One region of the Vibrio harveyi genome, then DNA from elsewhere that is predicted to be linked to it. Evidence: predicted binding sites of a transcription regulator. Region 1 holds the regulator's gene; each other region holds the start of a gene.

Region 1 (3,192 bases):
GGCAAGACTACATTCAACGTCTTTGCCCTTCTGCTGCTAAAGTTCATCAGCTTCTTCAAGAAGATGAGCCTCTGATTAATGACCATATTGCGCTACGTACGTTTAATGTCGCTCCCCTAGGCATTGAAACGTTAGCGAAGCCATTCCTAGCGGTGGGTTACAAAGCCTGTGGTGACTACGTATTTGAAAGCAAAAAGCTGGTGGCAAAACATTTTGAGCACCCAGATCCGAAACAGCCAAAAGTCTTCATCAGTGAATTGAAAGTGGATGAGTGCTCACCAGAGCTACAAGCCATCGTTCATAAACTGGTAGAGCAGGTTGATGCGTCTAAATTGACCAGCAGTGACTTCTTGTACGGCGGACGTTTGTGGGACCTTAGCTATGCTGACTTCCAGATCTTAGCGAAAGAGAGTGAGTACGCTTCTTGGCTTGCTGCGCACGGTTACGGAGCGAACCACTTCACAGTGAGCGTGAATCAACTCAATCAGCATGAAGAAGTGAAGCAAGTGAACGACCACCTACGCACCGTAGGCTTTATCATCAACGAGAATGGCGGTGAAGTAAAAGGCACGCCAGAGGTGTTACTAGAGCAATCATCGACCATGGCAGACAAAGTGCCAGTGACCTTCACTGAAGGCGTTGAGGTGATTCCTGGAGGCTTCTACGAGTTTGCTAAGCGCTACCCAATGGATAACGGTGAGTTGTACCCAGGGTTTGTAGCTGCATCGGCAGATAAGATCTTCGAGAGTACCAACGGTTAATAGATACAAGGCGAGAATGCTTCGCTTCGAGAGGGTTTTTACTTGGAATCTGAGAGGGCTTCATCTCAAAGGATGAAGTCCGTTGTGAAGCGCAGCGCTCTCGACTCTCAATGTCTAACTCCCAAAAAAAAGAAAAAGCCACCAAACTTGCATTTGGTGGCTTTTAAATTTTTTAAACGTTAATCGAGATTAACGAGTCCCGTAAACAACGATAGTCTTACCGTGCGCAGAAATTAGGTTCTGCTCTTCTAGCATCTTCAAGATACGACCTACTGTCTCACGAGAACAGCCAACGATTTGACCGATTTCCTGACGAGTGATCTTGATTTGCATGCCGTCTGGGTGCGTCATCGCATCTGGTTGTTTAGCAAGGTTCAGAAGAGTCTGAGCGATACGACCAGTTACGTCTAGGAACGCTAGGTCACCCACTTTTTGGCTAGTAACTTGTAGACGACGAGCCATTTGCGCCGAAAGACGCATTAGGATGTCTGGGTTAACTTGGATAAGTTGACGGAATTTCTTGAAAGAAATCTCTGCCACTTCACAAGGAGATTTAGCGCGAACCCAAGCTGTACGCTCTTGGTCTTCTTCGAATAGACCAAGCTCACCAATGAAGTCGCCTTGGTTTAGGTAAGAAAGGATCATTTCCTTACCTTCTTCGTCTTTGATAAGAACCGCAACAGAACCTTTAACGATGTAGTACAAAGTCTCTGCTTTTTCGCCCGCGTGAATTAGCGTGCTCTTTGATGGGTACTTATGAATATGACAGTGTGAAAGAAACCACTCTAATGTTGGGTCGGTTTGAGGTTTACCTAGAACCATAATATCTCACTTCCTCTGCAGGGTACGCTTGCGCTATCCATATTTTAGCTAAGCCTGAATTGGCTTACTAGAATAAGAGCACTTTTTATATGCTGCAAGCTCTCTTGTGTTTCGGTTAGAAATAGTATCCTTTTTCGGAAACGATTTCTTGATTTTAATCGTGCCATGATTGAGATTTTGTAAGCAAAACTGTGCACATGATCACGGTATGAAAAGTAAACACTCAATTAACGAGGTTTTTAGCCAATTTTTCCGGTTTCGATGAGTTGCTGCAGAATCGGTCTCACTATGAGCTCCATTGCAAAGCTCATCTTACCGCCAGGAACCACAATGGTGTTATGGCGAGACATGAAGGAGCCATCAATCATCGCCAACAAATACGGGAAGTCGACATTCTTGATACCGCGCAGGCGGATCACCACGAAGCTTTCATCCAAGCTAGGGATGCCTTTAGCGTTAAGTGGGTTAGAAGTATCGACGGTTGGTACGCGTTGGAAGTTGATATGTGTGCGAGAAAATTGCGGGGTAATGTAGTTCAGGTAATCGTCCATCGAGCGCACGATCGAATCCATCACCGCTTCTCTTGAATGACCACGATCGCGCGTGTCACGAACAAACTTTTGGATCCATTCCAAGTTCACAATCGGCACCATGCCAATTAGAAAGTCGACGTGACGCGCCACATTGACATCACCATCTACCACGCCACCGTGTAAACCTTCGTAGAACAGCACATCGCTGTTTTCTGGCAGATCTTGCCAAGGCGTAAAGGTGCCCGGCATTTGGTTGTATGGAACGGCTTCATCAAAAGTGTGCAGATAGCGGCGCACGCTGCCAGTGCCATCTTCACCGAACTTACGGAAGAACTCTTCTAGCCCCGGAAAGTCATTGGCTTGTGGACCAAAGTAGCTGATGTGTTTGCCTTGCTCACGCGCTTTGCGGATTTCGACATCCATCTCTGGACGTGTAAAGCGGTGGAAGCTGTCACCTTCAACCCACGCTGGTTTGACGTTCATCATATTGAACATCTTACGGAAGGCTTCAGAAGTGGTGGTTGTGCCGGCACCGGACGAACCAGTAACCGCAATGATTGGGTGTTTCGCTGACATGACAAACCTTGTCGAAAATTACTTACCTGTAAAGTGCAGCACACGTATGCTGCACGGTCGATAACCCACTATAGCACGTAACAAGCCCTTGTCATCGAGTGGGATACGGTAAAATGTGAAGGGTCTAAAACTTTGCTTTTAGTTGGATATCAACCGTTTCATGAAGCTCAGAAAATACGATGACCGCTTCGCCTTTCTCTAATTGGGTTTTGACCTGATCGATTTTACTCTGCAGTGAAACTTCGACTGAGCCGTAGTCGGTGCCTTCACGTAGCACGAATTCGCGGATCAGGTTTTCTAGTGTCTCTGGCGAAATGTCTTGCCATGGAATGATCATAAATACCTCAAACTTTTATGATGTTTAAGCGCGCCTCTTAGGTTATTGATGTCTGGCGCGCCTAGATAGTTTACTGTGTTCGTGGCACTGATACAGCAGAAAGGTACTCAGCGGCGATACTTTCGTAATAAGCCGGTAATGCTTCTTCTAACCAGAATTTAGG
Region 2 (3,192 bases), 770 kb from region 1:
GTGGTGTTTCAGTCAGAAGGTTTTGGTCTTTACCCAAGTAAGTGTTCAGTGACATAACCATACGCTCACGGATCGGGTCGATCGGTGGGTTGGTTACCTGTGCGAACAGTTGCTTGAAGTAGTTTGAAAGATGTTGAGACTGATGAGATAGAACCGCAAGAGGCCAGTCTGCACCCATGGCTGATAATGGCTCTTTCGCATCATTCGCCATTGGAACGATGATTTCGTTCACTTCTTCAGTGCTCACACCGAAAGCTTGTTGACGGTGCAACAAACGCTCAGGAGAAGGTTGGCTGAACTGGTTGCTTGCATCTGGCAGCTTCTTCAAGCTCAGTAGGTTTTCTTCTACCCACTTCTCGTAAGGCTTTGCTGTTGCAATGGTATCTTTCACTTCTTCATCGGAGATGATGCGACCTTGCTCTAGGTCTGCAACGAAGATACGACCTGGTTGTAGACGACCACGGAACTCTACGTTCTCTGGTTCAATATCCACCACACCAGATTCTGATGCCATCACTAGGAAGTTGTCTTTGGTCACTGTGTAGCGAGAAGGGCGTAGACCGTTACGGTCGAGTGTCGCACCAACTTGAACACCGTCAGTAAAACATACTGAAGCTGGACCATCCCATGGTTCCATGATGTTCGCGTGGTACTGATAGAACGCGCGACGTTTAGGATCCATGTTTTTGTTTTCTTGCCATGCTTCCGGGATCATCATCATCAATGCGTGTGGCAGGCTACGACCAGAAAGAACTAGGAGCTCAAGTGCCATATCGAAGTTAGATGAATCCGAGCTACCTTCCTGACAGATTGGAAGAAGCATGTCGATTTCAGCCTGAGTAAATAGGTCTGATTCTAAGATTGCTTCACGGGCTTTCATCCAGTTCAAGTTACCGCGAACTGTATTAATTTCACCGTTGTGGGCAATGTAACGGAAAGGCTGTGCAAGACGCCATTTCGGGAAGGTATTGGTAGAGAAACGAGAGTGTACCAGTGCCAGTGCAGTCACCATGGTTGGGTTTTGCAGATCAAGGAAATACTGAGGTACTTGCTCGGTTGTTAACTGACCTTTGTACACCAATGTCTTGTAAGACATTGAGTTAATGTAGAAGTCGTCACCAATGTTCGAAACGCTTTCTAGGCAAACTCGCACTGTGTAGTTACGAAGTACGTACAGTTTGCGTTCTAGCTCTTCAGGTGTGATGCCTGGACCACCAGAGATAAACACATGCTCAAACTGAGGCTCTGTGCTTAGCGGGTCGGCACCGATCATTGAGTTGTCGGTTGGCAAAACGCGGTAGCCGATAACTTCAAGGTCTAGACGCTGTGCGTTGCGTTCTAGAATATCTCGGCATTGTTCGCGTTTGTATTCGTCTTTCGGGAAAAGAACGACACCAACACCATACTTTTCAAATGAAGGCAGTTTAATGCCTAGCTTAACGGCTTCTTCTAATAGGAATTCATGAGGTTTTTGTAGCAAGATACCCGCACCATCACCGCTGCATGGGTCACAACCTTGACCACCACGGTGTTCCATGCGAGCCAGCATATCCAATGCTTGAGTCACTACTTCATGAGATTTACGGTTTTTAAGGTGAGCAACAAAACCGATACCACAAGCGTCATGCTCCAGTTCCGGAGTGTACAGACCCTGTGAATTTTGCTCTCTATCTACCATAGATACATCCTTCCAGTTCAATGTCGACGCAAGAACCCCGGACAGATCTCGACTGTCTTAGGTACGCTCTGTACGTCTTGTCCTTTATATTTATGATTCGCCACTGATCGAGGTTGACCAGTCTTGATTCCTTTCCGTATCTCGCAGGAAAAATTTTGCGAGAAAAACAATCCTTGGTGATATCCCTTTATTTATTGCCACAATTTAGTGACTTATATAGGTGGGAGCGGGATAACGCCGACAATTCCCGCAGTTGATGTTGTAATAAAAGTCACAAAAACGACGGGGTTGTGTAAGTATCCTACAATTTTGTGACTTCGAAATGCAACGAAAAGTCGTCTTTGTGACCCAATTTTTTCGTTTAAATATTCACTTTTTGTTTAACATTTACGCAACATTGCAGGTTTTAAGTTGGTTTTATGCAGTTTTATTGATTTCGCACCGCCACCTGTTTGTTTGAATTGACTAGAATTATTTGTTTTTTCTTGCAGGGATGTAATTTAGTTACATAAATCGTAGTGAGATTTATTACGGTTTACTATTGGTGAGAATCTATGCAGTTACATGAGTTGGTCAACACATTAGGCCAAGACCTTCAGCGCCGTTATGGCGAAAAAGTCCATAAACTGACTTTGCACGGTGGTTTCAGTTGTCCAAACCGCGATGGCACTATTGGTCGAGGTGGATGCACATTTTGTAATGTGGCTTCATTTGCGGATGAAGAAGTACAGATCAAAAGTATCCACGATCAATTGAAAGATCGTGCTGGAGAGATCCACAGGGCGAAGAAGTATCTGGCATATTTTCAGGCGTACACCAGTACCTATGCAGAAGTGCAAGTTCTTAAAAACATGTACGAGGAAGCACTCAAGGCTGCAGATATTGTTGGTTTGTGTGTTGGGACTCGCCCTGATTGTGTTCCTGACGCAGTACTGGATCTATTGTCGGACTACGTGAATCAAGGTTATGAGATTTGGTTAGAACTGGGTCTTCAAACTGCCAACAATGACACCCTCAAGCGTATCAACCGTGGTCATGACTTTGAGTGTTATGCAGAAATCACCAAACGCGCTCGGGCACTAGGTATTAGAGTTTGTACTCATCTGATCGTCGGTTTGCCTAGAGAAACACGCGATGACAACATCGACACATTGCGTAAAGTTTTGGACGTCGGCACAGATGGTATCAAACTGCATGGTTTACATATCGTAGAAGGCAGTACGATGGCGAAAGCGTGGCGTGCCGGAAAGCTAGAAGCCCCAGAATTGGAAGATTATGTTGCTATCGCCAGTGAAATGATCCGCATGACTCCTAAAGAAGTGATCTTCCATCGCGTTTCCTCAGCTGCTCGCCGTCCTACTCTTTTGTCGCCGTTGTGGTGTGAAAACCGCTGGTTAGCGATGACTGAAATTGGTCGTGCATTGGATCGAGAAGGCTCACAAGGCAGCTTAACTGGTGATGCCTTCATCTATATCAAACCAGAATTAAAGGCAGAATGATCGATTAATAACTGT
Region 3 (3,192 bases), 250 kb from region 1:
ACGTGCTTTGTCACCGTCACGTAGCTCAAGAGCTTCGCGAGAACCAGTAGATGCGCCAGATGGAGCTGCCGCCATACCTACGAAACCGCCTTCTAGGTGTACTTCAGCTTCTACAGTTGGGTTACCACGTGAGTCGATGATTTCACGACCTAGAACTTTAACGATCTTAGACATTAATGTTTCCTCTCGTTCAAATATAAATGTCAATTTTAAAGGGCAGCAGCACAACCTTCGCCGCCGCCCGTATCCTTTTACTTCTCGAATTCGCCGCGAGCGTTTTGACCAGCAGCTTTAACGAAACCTGCGAATAGTGGGTGACCATCGCGAGGAGTCGAGGTGAATTCTGGGTGGAATTGAGCCGCTACAAACCATGGGTGAGCTGGGTTCTCAATCATTTCCACTAGTTTCTTGTCCGCTGATAGACCAGATACTTTCAGACCTGCTTTTTCGATTTGCGGACGAAGAACGTTGTTTACTTCGTAACGGTGACGGTGACGTTCGTGAACTGTCGCGCTACCGTATAGTTCACGAGCTTTCGTCCCTTTCTCTAGGTGACATAGCTGTGAACCAAGACGCATCGTACCACCTAGGTCAGACGTTTCAGTACGTTCTTCAACTTTACCTTCGCCGTCTACCCATTCAGTGATCAAACCTACCACAGGGTACTTAGTGTCTTTGTTAAATTCTGTTGAATGTGCACCTTCCATACCCGCTACGTTGCGCGCGTATTCGATCAGTGCTACTTGCATGCCTAGACAGATACCTAGGTAAGGTACTTTGTTTTCACGAGCGTATTGTGCTGCGCGAATCTTACCTTCGATACCACGGTCACCGAAGCCACCAGGTACTAGGATTGCATCTAGACCTTCAAGTACTTCTACGCCTTTCGTCTCAACATCTTGAGAGTCTACGTATTTAATTGTGACGTTTAGACGGTTTTTCAAGCCTGCGTGTTTAAGTGCTTCGTTTACTGACTTGTAAGCATCTGGTAGTTCGATGTATTTACCGACCATACCGATAGTTACTTCGCCAGTTGGGTTCGCTTCTTCATAGATAACCTGTTCCCATTCAGACAGGTCAGCTTCTGGCGCGTTGATACCAAAGCGAGCACAAACTAGGTCATCTAGACCTTGAGACTTAACAAGTTGAGGGATCTTGTAGATTGAATCTACGTCCTTCATTGAGATTACCGCTTTCTCAGGAACGTTACAGAATAGCGCAATTTTCTTACGCTCGTTCGCTGGGATCATACGATCAGAGCGGCAAACAAGAATATCTGGTTGGATACCGATAGATAGCAGCTCTTTAACAGAGTGCTGAGTTGGCTTAGTTTTCACTTCACCAGCAGCGGCTAGGTAAGGAACTAGCGTTAGGTGCATGAACATTGCGCGCTCACGACCTAGTTCTACAGCAAGCTGACGGATAGCTTCCATAAATGGTAGTGATTCGATATCACCTACCGTACCACCGACTTCAACGATAGCAACATCATGACCTTCAGAACCTGCGATTACGCGGTCTTTGATAGCGTTAGTGATGTGAGGGATAACCTGAATGGTTGCACCTAGGTAATCGCCGCGACGTTCTTTACGTAGTACGTCTGCATAAACACGACCAGCAGTGAAGTTGTTACGCTTAGTCATCTTGGTGCGGATGAAACGCTCGTAGTGACCAAGGTCAAGGTCAGTCTCTGCGCCATCTTCCGTAACGAACACTTCACCGTGTTGAGTTGGGCTCATTGTGCCTGGATCAACGTTGATGTAAGGGTCAAGCTTCATCATAGTCACTTTAAGACCACGAGCTTCTAGAATAGCTGCAAGAGATGCTGCTGCAATACCTTTACCTAGAGAGGATACAACCCCGCCAGTAACAAAAATGTAATTTGTCGTCATGTTTAACCTGAAATTGGTTGAATGAGGGAAATGGAGTGCTTCTGGACGGGACGTAAATATACCAGAAGCTCCTAACCGCCACAACGTGAAATCTATCACACCGTAATTTTTTATTTTTTGCTTCAAATCAAAGTCGAGTATTCATGCAATTTCAGCTTCGCTCTTCTCGTTTCACTTCATCCCACATGGAATCGAGTTCATCTAGAGTAAAGTCTGCCAGCTGTTTACCGTGCGCTGCAACTTTAGTTTCCACGCCTTTAAAGCGTTTCGAGAACTTTAAGTTGGCTTTTGCCAGTGCCACTTCAGGGTCTTTCCCTAGGTGACGAGATAGGTTCACGGTAGCAAATAAAAGATCGCCTAATTCGAGTTCAACTTTCTCCTCATCCGGAGTAATTTGAAGCACTTCTTCCATTACCTCTTCAATTTCTTCCTGCACTTTTCCGACAACGGGACCAAGCGAGTCCCAATCAAAGCCGAATTTTGCGCACTTTTTCTGGATCTTTGTAGCACGCGAAAGCGCAGGTAGAGAGTTTGGTATTGAGTCTAGGATACTTTCTTCAGCTTTGCCTAATTGTGCTTTCTCTTTGGCTTTTTCCGCTTCCCAGTTGGCGTTAATCGCTTCTTCAGAATCGAATTCTACTTCTGAAAAAACATGCGGGTGACGACGCGTCAGCTTCTCGTTAACGGTTTCCACCACATCAGAAAACTCGAACAATCCCTGCTCTTTCGCCATTTGGCTGTAGAAAATCACTTGGAACAATAAGTCCCCCAACTCTTCTTGCAAGTTCGACCAATCGCGGTTTTGAATCGCATCCACCACTTCGTAGGTTTCTTCAATAGTGTGAGGAACAATGGTGTCGAAGGTCTGCTTTAAGTCCCAAGGGCAACCGCTTTCTGGGTCACGCAACTTCGCCATGATTTGTTCTAACTGTTCAATTGGATGACTCATTTTCTGTTCCTTTAAACCTTTCTATCTAAAGAAAAAGGTGAGCAGCCAAAACCACTCACCTTCTAGATTATTTTATTTTCTCAGCGGCTTTCACTAAGTAATTGTTACTTTGACAAGGCAACAAGTTTTCGCGACTCCTGAGCATAGCTCGCCTATGTGATGGAGCAAGAAAACGCAGTTAACGCAGTAAAAGTGACAAGTACGACGTGAAAGTTAGCCTAAGCGTTTCACCGACATTACATCCTTGATCTGCTCAACACGTTTCGAAACGCGTGAGAACACCTCAAGGTTGGTCACTTCAAGGTCAAAGTCCATGATCGACATTTGCGTGCGGTAATCGACGCGACTCTT
Region 4 (3,192 bases), 1.2 Mb from region 1:
CTGTTATCACGATTGATTTAGCCAAAGATCCTCAGCCGATCCTTGAACTTTCAGCGGAAGAACTGAAAGAACGCTTGTACACCAAGCGTGACGAATTGGGCGACTTACTGCCTGTACCAGTGAAGCTAGTGCATCTGAACAAGTGCCCTATTCTCGCTCCAGCAAAAACATTAACCGCGGAAAATGCGGAAGTCATTGGTATTGACCGCCAACAATGTTTAAACAATTTAGCGTTGTTGCGCCAACACCCAGAGATCCGAGAGAAGCTGATTAGTCTATTCTCTATAGAACGTGAATTCGAAAAGAGTAATGACGTTGATACGCAGCTTTACGATGGTTTTTTCTCGCCTGCTGATCGCGCTGCTATGGACATCATTCGTGAAACCGATCCGAATAACTTAGCCGCACTGGACATTGAATTCGATGATAAACGAATCAAGCCATTGCTTTTCCGTTACCGTGCTCGCCATTATGCAGGCACATTAGATGAACAAGAACAAAGACGCTGGGCACAACATTGTCGTGAAGTTTTCGAAAGTCAGATTGAAGAGTACATGATGAATTTGGAAAACTTAGTTCACGAACATGAAAGTGACGAAAAGAAGATAGCAATATTAAAATCCGTCTATCGTTATGTAGAGAGCCTAGCCTCCTAATTTCTTACCTTGTTCAAGCGCACCTTCGGGTGTGCTTGTTGTTTTATATGCTGTCAAAATGATAAAAGATCGATTACTACAGCTGATCCATTTGCTCATCTCCCTCGCACTCATCATGGGAGCACTTGGTATCGGCAACACCATTCAAAAATTCATTGGCATTTCTGTTCCAGGAAGTGTCATCGGCATGCTTGTGCTGTTTTTCTCAATGACCCTTGGCTTAGTCAAAGTGGAATGGGTTAAGCCAGGTGCAACCCTATTCATCCGCTATATGATCCTGCTATTCGTGCCTATCAGCGTGGGTCTGATGCAACACTTCGATATGCTACTGGCTAACGCACTGCCAATTATTGCGAGTGCAGTAGGCGGATCACTGATCGTATTGGTCAGCTTGGCATGGTTCTTAGATTACTTACTGAAGGAGAAGCACTAGTATGTGGTTACTTGTCACTATTGTGGTTTTCCTTGCCGCACGCCAAATCGCAATCAAGGTGAACAATCCGATTGCTAACCCGCTTTTGATCAGTATCGCGGTATTAATCCCGTTGCTAACCTTTTTGAAAGTGCCATTTGAAACATACTACGCTGACAACGAATACATCAGCTTTTTACTTCAACCCGCCGTTGTTGCGCTGGCATATCCACTTTATGAACAACTGCCTCAAATCAAAGCTAATTGGCGCATTATCACTCTGGCTTGCACGTTAGGTAGTGTTATGTCCATGCTTACCGCTACGCTCATTGCGGTGGCATTTAAAGCTGACATTAGCTTAATAGCCAGCTTGGTTGGTAAGTCTGTGACGACCCCTATCGCGATGGAAATCTCTAGCCACTTAGGCGGAGAAGCAGCTGTTGCGGCAATTTTAGTGCTTATTGTGGGTTTGTTTGGTGCCATCCTCGCGTACCCGATCTTCAATATCATTGGTATTAAGCATCCAATTGCGCGCGGTCTAACAATGGGTACTGTTTCTCACGCTCTCGGCACCGCAACATGTGCTGAGAAACAACCGGGAGACGCAGCGTTCTCATCTCTTGCATTGGTGCTTTGTGGCATCATCACCTCAATTCTCGCGCCAAGCTTCTTTGCTTTGGCGGTTTGGTTATACCAATAATAACCTCAATGACCTGCTTTGCTATCAAGTGAGCAGGTCATAATCTCCTCTAGAAAATTCGCAGTATGAATATACGTTGATATAGTTATTAGTGGGACAGAGATAACGTTAAATCTTAGTGAAATCGAATACATGTGTGAGCTCACTCTAATTATGTAACGTAAATTATCATTACACACATTAACGTGATCTAAAGCACAGAACATTTCCACCTTTCACATAGAATAACTGTCCATGCAATAACAAGGATTCAACATGAAAAGTCGCATTGAACAGGCGCTAGCAAGCGCTCCTGAAGCACTTTCAACACCTCTTGCTCCTATCGTCCTTTCTGACGATTTTGATGCCACTATTTCTGAGCAACAGTTTGAAGCGCTACTAAACGCTACCAATCTTTCTGATAAAGAGCTTCGTGTTGCTCTACTTCCTTTTGCCGCTGCGTTTTCTTACGCACCGATTTCTGAATTCTATGTAGGCGCGATTGTTCGTGGTCTATCTGGTCGCCTTTACTTCGGTGCGAACATGGAGTTTTTTGGTGTTCAGTTAGGTCAAACTGTTCATGCTGAACAATGCGCGATTAGCCATGCTTGGATGAAAGGCGAACGTGGTGTTAAAGATATCACCATTAACTACAGCCCTTGTGGTCACTGTCGTCAGTTCATGAATGAACTAACTACGGCGAAAGAATTAAAGATCCAATTGCCAGAGCGTGAAGAAAAATCGCTACACGACTATCTTCCTGAAGCATTCGGTCCTGCTGATCTTGGTATCCAGTCAGGTCTAATGGCAGAAGTGAAACACGAGTTTGCTTGCGATGACAACGACACTCTGATCCAAAAAGCAGTTACTGCTATGAACATCAGTCACGCTCCATACACTAACAACTTAAGTGGCATTGCTCTTGAGATGAATAGTGGTCGTGTATTCCAAGGTGCTTACGCAGAAAACGCAGCGTTCAACCCTAGCCTTCCGCCACTTCAGGTTGCCTTAATTCAAATCCTGATGGCAGGCGAGCAGTTTGAAGACATCAAAGCCGCAGCACTAGTGGAGAACTCACAGGGTAAGATCAGCCACCTAGCCGATACTCAATCAACACTAGAGGCACTGAACCCAGATATTCCAGTGAGTTTTGTTAACATTTAACTCACAATGCTCTTATGAGAGAGGCTCTGCATGACGCAGGGCCTTTTTTTATTGTTTAAAATCACACGCAAACGTTTGCTTCATTCGCAAAAATCAGTATGATCCCCTGCAAATTCGCTTCCACCACTTTATTTTGTAAGGGAACACTATGTTTGGTACTGCTACTAGCACTCATGCTACCCGCGTATTACTTCTGGGCTCTGGCGAGCTTGGTAAAGAAGTAGCAATTGAATGTCAACGTCTTGGTTTAGAAGTGATCGCGTGTGACCGTTATGCTGACG

The links. Region 1 encodes CRP, which controls carbon source genes, mostly activating them, when cyclic AMP is high. Its sites were predicted from a motif close to TGTGANNNNNNTCACA; they were not measured.
Region 2: the regulator CRP is predicted to act here: its motif matches at 1,939-1,954, upstream of gltB (glutamate synthase large subunit).
Region 3: the regulator CRP is predicted to act here: its motif matches at 1,977-1,992, upstream of pyrG (CTP synthase).
Region 4: the regulator CRP is predicted to act here: its motif matches at 1,904-1,919, upstream of cdd (cytidine deaminase).

The regions. Positions count from the first base shown of each region.
Region 1 covers NZ_CP125875.1:3,398,449-3,401,640, forward strand. The annotation lists gene QMY49_RS16080 (DUF1338 domain-containing protein) at 1-761, shown strand, start outside; gene crp (cAMP-activated global transcriptional regulator CRP) at 951-1,583, opposite strand; gene QMY49_RS16090 (phosphoribulokinase) at 1,823-2,692, opposite strand; gene QMY49_RS16095 (YheU family protein) at 2,817-3,029, opposite strand; gene QMY49_RS16100 (hydrolase) at 3,100-3,192, opposite strand, start outside.
Region 2 covers NZ_CP125875.1:2,623,969-2,627,160, reverse strand. The annotation lists gene gltB (glutamate synthase large subunit) at 1-1,678, opposite strand, end outside; gene mnmL (tRNA modification radical SAM protein MnmL/YtqA) at 2,233-3,177, shown strand.
Region 3 covers NZ_CP125875.1:179,789-182,980, reverse strand. The annotation lists gene eno (phosphopyruvate hydratase) at 1-174, opposite strand, end outside; gene pyrG (CTP synthase) at 252-1,892, opposite strand; gene mazG (nucleoside triphosphate pyrophosphohydrolase) at 2,044-2,841, opposite strand; gene relA (GTP diphosphokinase) at 3,055-3,192, opposite strand, start outside.
Region 4 covers NZ_CP125875.1:1,109,398-1,112,589, reverse strand. The annotation lists gene sbcB (exodeoxyribonuclease I) at 1-656, shown strand, start outside; gene QMY49_RS05805 (CidA/LrgA family protein) at 715-1,089, shown strand; gene QMY49_RS05800 (LrgB family protein) at 1,091-1,768, shown strand; gene cdd (cytidine deaminase) at 2,024-2,911, shown strand; gene purT (formate-dependent phosphoribosylglycinamide formyltransferase) at 3,060-3,192, shown strand, end outside.